2 regions of the Robertmurraya beringensis genome follow, and region 2 is predicted to be linked to the other one. Evidence: predicted binding sites of a transcription regulator. Region 2 holds the regulator's gene; the other holds the start of a gene.

Region 1 (2,414 bases), on a different contig from region 2:
TCGATCGTTGGATCCAGCAATCCTGTGGGACGAATGATTTGTTGAACCATTTCTGGCGTATGCTCAAGCTCATATGGTCCCGGTGTTGCGGATACAAACACAATTTGATTGATCTTCTCCTCAAATTCTGTAAACGTTAACGGTCGGTTATCCATCGCTGAAGGCAAACGGAACCCATGATCCACGAGAACCTGCTTACGTGCTTGGTCCCCATTGAACATACCACGTATTTGAGGCAACGTTACATGCGACTCATCGACGACAATCAAGAAGTCTTCTGGAAAATAATCGATCAATGTATACGGTGTTGACCCAGGTGGTCTTAGCGTTAGATGTCGGGAGTAGTTCTCAATCCCCGAACAGAAACCCATCTCCCTCATCATTTCTAAATCGTAACGTGTTCGTTGCTCTAATCGCTGTGCCTCAAGAAGCTTTCCGTTTTCACGCATATCCGCTAGACGTTCTTCGAGCTCCTTTTCGATATTTTCAATAGCAACAAGGAGCTTTTCTTCACGCGTAACGAAGTGGGATGCTGGGAAAATAGCCACATGTTCTCTTTCTCCAAGAATCTCCCCTGTTAATGCATCGACCTCTCGAATGCGATCAATTTCATCACCAAATAGCTCTACACGCAAGCAATGCTCATCACGTGAAGCCGGGAAAATCTCGACCACATCGCCACGAACACGGAATGTTCCGCGCTGAAAGTTAATATCATTTCTTTCATATTGAATATCTACTAAACGATGTAAGAGTTGATTTCGCTCAATTTCCATCCCGGTTCTTAGTGACAACACTAGATCTCGATATTCCTCAGGAGAACCGAGACCGTAAATGCAAGAAACACTCGCAATGATAATGACATCTGTTCTCTCAAACAAAGAGGATGTAGCGGAGTGACGAAGTTTATCAATTTCGTCATTGATGCTAGCATCTTTTTCGATAAACGTATCCGTTGAAGGAACATATGCTTCTGGCTGATAATAATCGTAATAGCTAACAAAATACTCGACGGCATTATCCGGAAAAAACTCCTTAAACTCACTATAGAGTTGGCCAGCAAGCGTTTTATTATGAGCGATCACCAGTGTCGGCTTATTCACTTCTTTAATCACATTGGAGATCGTGAATGTTTTTCCAGTTCCCGTTGCTCCGAGCAAGGTTTGACGTTTTTCACCGTTATGTATTCCATCAACAATCCTTTGAATTGCTGCAGGCTGATCTCCTTGTGGTGAGTATTTTGAGACTAATTTAAATTGGTCCTTCACAAGTACTCCTCCTATTAAAAGCATCCATTAGAATTTCATCTATAGTAACTAGCAAATATGGACCTAGCTGATCAAATATCCTTTATTTTCATATTAATCATTCTACCACAAATCAGGGAAAACAAACCAATGATATACGAACAAATATTCGATGTTTTTTTCTATTGAACCACGAAGCCTGTCAGTGAAGGTCGAAATAAGGTCAATCAAACGTTTGATTGAATTGTCCTGAACACCCTCCATAAGTAAAAAAGGCATAAAAAAACTTGTCGAAAATTTCATCGACAAGCTTCTACCTACGATCGTTTTTTTGCCCTCTCTTGAACCATTTTCGAGTACGCAAACCCAACCGTTAATGATAAGGCATCTACAATAATGAGCGATAAGGAATCGGTATAACCCTTATAAACCGATGCAGCTATTAGTGCAACTGTAAGCAATAAACCAATCACATGGCTGTATGTAACTCTTGTGAAAAAAATAACGAGAGCACCAGGGATAAAAAGACCCAATACATACTTCATCTCGTTCAACCCCTCTTTGTTATATTTCTAGAATATATGGTCAACTCCGGTTGCACAAGTATTTCACTTAAGGAAAGTGCATACTAAGAAAAAAATAAAAGGGGTATGACGAATATGGCTAGAAAAAGACGTCCATTAATTCCAGAGGCTAGAGAGGCATTAGATTCTTTAAAAGCAGATGTCATGAAACAAAAGGGATACGAAGTGTCTAAGAATAACCCGGACCAGGTCAAATACGAAGTGGCAGCGGATATGCAGATTCCTCTAAGTAGAGGTAATAACGGAAATTTAACCTCCCATCAAGCAGGCAAGATCGGTGGTCAAATCGGTGGAAATATGGTCAAAGAAATGGTCCGACTTGCACAAGAAAGAATGAGAAATCAATCGGCTGACTAATAAAAAATGCCTCTAAATGAGGCATTTTTAGCTAGCGACACCGTATTTCGTTAAAATATCTTCATAATTTGAACGCTCGACTGGAGGGGAGTAGAAATAACCTTGCACCTCGAAGCAATTCATGTTCTGTAGAAAACCGATTTGATTCGACGTTTCCACACCTTCCGCAATCACCTTTAAATTTAGGTTGTGTGACATAGAAATAATAGCAGAAATGATTTCTTTA
Region 2 (2,414 bases):
ATCCAAACGTTCAAGCTTGTTGTTAAAACAATTGCACGTAAGCACGGTCTACATGCAACATTCATGCCGAAGCCATTATTCGGAGTAAACGGTTCTGGAATGCACTGTAACGTTTCATTATTCAAAGAAGGCAAGAACGCATTCTTTGATCCAACTGGAAACCTAGAACTAAGCGACACTGCTCGTCAGTTCATCGCTGGTATCATTAAGCACGCTCCTAACTTTACAGCTGTAACGAACCCAACTGTAAACTCTTATAAGCGTTTAGTACCTGGTTACGAAGCACCTTGCTACGTTGCATGGTCTGCTAGAAACCGTTCACCGCTAATCCGTATCCCTGCATCTCGTGGAATTTCCACTCGTGTAGAAGTACGTAGCGTTGACCCTGCTGCTAACCCTTACTTAGCAATGGCTGTATTACTTGCTGCTGGTCTTGACGGAGTGAAGAACTCTTTAACACCGCCAGCTCCAGTTGACCGTAACATCTACGTTATGAACAAAGAAGAGCGTCAAGCTGTTGGTATCGAAGATCTACCAGCTACACTTGCTGCTGCTTTAGATAACTTAAAATCAGACGAAACAATGATTACCGCTCTTGGAGAGCATATCTTCGAACACTTCGTGGAAGCAAAAGAGATCGAGTGGGATATGTTCCGTACACAAGTACATCCATGGGAGCGTGAGCAATACATGTCAATGTATTAATCCTTATAAAGAAACCCTCAACACTTTCTGGTGTTGAGGGTTCTTTGTATGATTGAATGTAAATGGTGAGGTGGCGTTTATGAATAATAATCTCAATGTTCAGTCGAAGAAAGAGCTTTGATCCATTGTATGTAAAAAAAGAAAGCAAGCATTTATTGATGCTTGCTTTCCTTTATTAATGAATATGACGATATACTCCGATAACTTTTCCTAGGATAGACACATTTCGTAGGATAATTGGTGTTAGAGAAGAGTTCTCCGGCTGTAAACGAACATAATCTTTTTCTTTGAAGAATCTCTTAACTGTCGCCTCATCTTCCTCGGTCATGGCAACAACGATGTCTCCGTTATTCGCTGTTTGCTGCTGCTTCACGATCACGTAATCTCCATCAAGGATTCCAGCTTCAATCATACTGTCTCCCATAACCTCAAGCATAAATACTTGTTCATCCGCGGGGGCAAGGCGTTCCGGGAGAGGAAAATACTCTTCAACATTTTCAATAGCAGTTATAGGTATACCAGCTGTTACTTTTCCGACTACAGGAACGTTAACGATATTATATTTTGGTATATTGCTTACCACCTCATCAAGATCCAGAATCTCAATAGCTCTTGGCTTTGTTGGATCTCTTCGAATATACCCTTTGCTTTCAAGTCTAGCTAAATGGCCGTGTACGGTTGAGCTTGAAGCTAAACCAACCGCTTCCCCAATTTCACGAACGGAAGGCGGATAGCCCTTTTGCTTAACTTCTTCTTTTATATATTCTAGTATATCGACCTGACGTTTTGATAGTTTTGTCATACTTACCGCCCCTCATTGGTTAATCTTGACTATATTATAGCATGTTCTACCAGTGCATACAAACATAAGTTCGAATAATTGTTGACACAAAACAAATGTTCGGTCTATAATAATAACATAAATACGAACATACATTCTAATAGAGGTGTTTTACATGAAAACTTTATGGAACAAATATTCATATGCTATTATTCTAGTTATCTTATCTATCCTAGCGTCGATTATTTTAGTAATTTCTAGTGGTGAATCAGTTGAGGAAAAATATATGTCTGTAACGATTAATGAAGGAGAAACTCTTTGGGACCTTTGTCAAAACTACGCTGATAAGCATGCTTTGTCTGAAACAGAGTTTGTATCCTGGGTAGAAGAAATTAATGATATTAATGGGAACGTATTGTTAGTAGGTGATGAAATCTATATACCTGTAGAATTAAACGATTCCGCTGTTAGAGAGCTTGCTTCGAATTAGGAGGAAATATGAAGGCAATTATCTATTGTAGAGTAAGTACTGAAAAAGAATCACAGTACTCTTCTCTAAAAAGACAGGAAGAAGAGTTATTGAAGCTGTCAAAACAACACGACATGGAAGTTGTTGAAGTGATAAAGGAACAGGCAAGTGGTTATGACTTTGACAGAGAGGGTATTTTGCTCCTACTTTCACGATTAAAGAATGAGAAAGTAGATGCAGTCCTTATTCAAGATGAAACGAGACTTGGTAGAGGAAATGCCAAAATCGCTTTGCTTCATTGTATACTAAAGGATAACATCAAACTTTTCAGTGTCTCACATAACGGTGAGTTACAATTATCTGAATCGGATTCTATGGTATTGCAAATTGTAAGTATGGTAGAGGAATATCAGCGAAAGCTTCATAATAGTAAAATTAAAAGAGGAATGAACCGAGCTG

What was found. The regulator LexA, encoded in region 2, represses DNA repair genes until DNA is damaged. The targets are predictions, from matches to a motif close to CGAACATATGTTCG.
Region 1: a site for LexA is predicted at 1,406-1,419, ahead of uvrB (excinuclease ABC subunit UvrB). Genes of this name have one in related genera too.

The regions. Positions count from the first base shown of each region.
Region 1 covers NZ_JBHLUU010000117.1:21,586-23,999, reverse strand. The annotation lists gene uvrB (excinuclease ABC subunit UvrB) at 1-1,268, opposite strand, end outside; gene ACFFHF_RS18095 (CsbA family protein) at 1,565-1,792, opposite strand; gene ACFFHF_RS18090 (alpha/beta-type small acid-soluble spore protein) at 1,907-2,188, shown strand; gene ACFFHF_RS18085 (putative bifunctional diguanylate cyclase/phosphodiesterase) at 2,216-2,414, opposite strand, start outside.
Region 2 covers NZ_JBHLUU010000016.1:119,390-121,803, reverse strand. The annotation lists gene glnA (type I glutamate--ammonia ligase) at 1-705, shown strand, start outside; gene lexA (transcriptional repressor LexA) at 881-1,507, opposite strand; gene yneA (cell division suppressor protein YneA) at 1,662-1,976, shown strand; gene ACFFHF_RS04910 (YneB family resolvase-like protein) at 1,985-2,414, shown strand, end outside.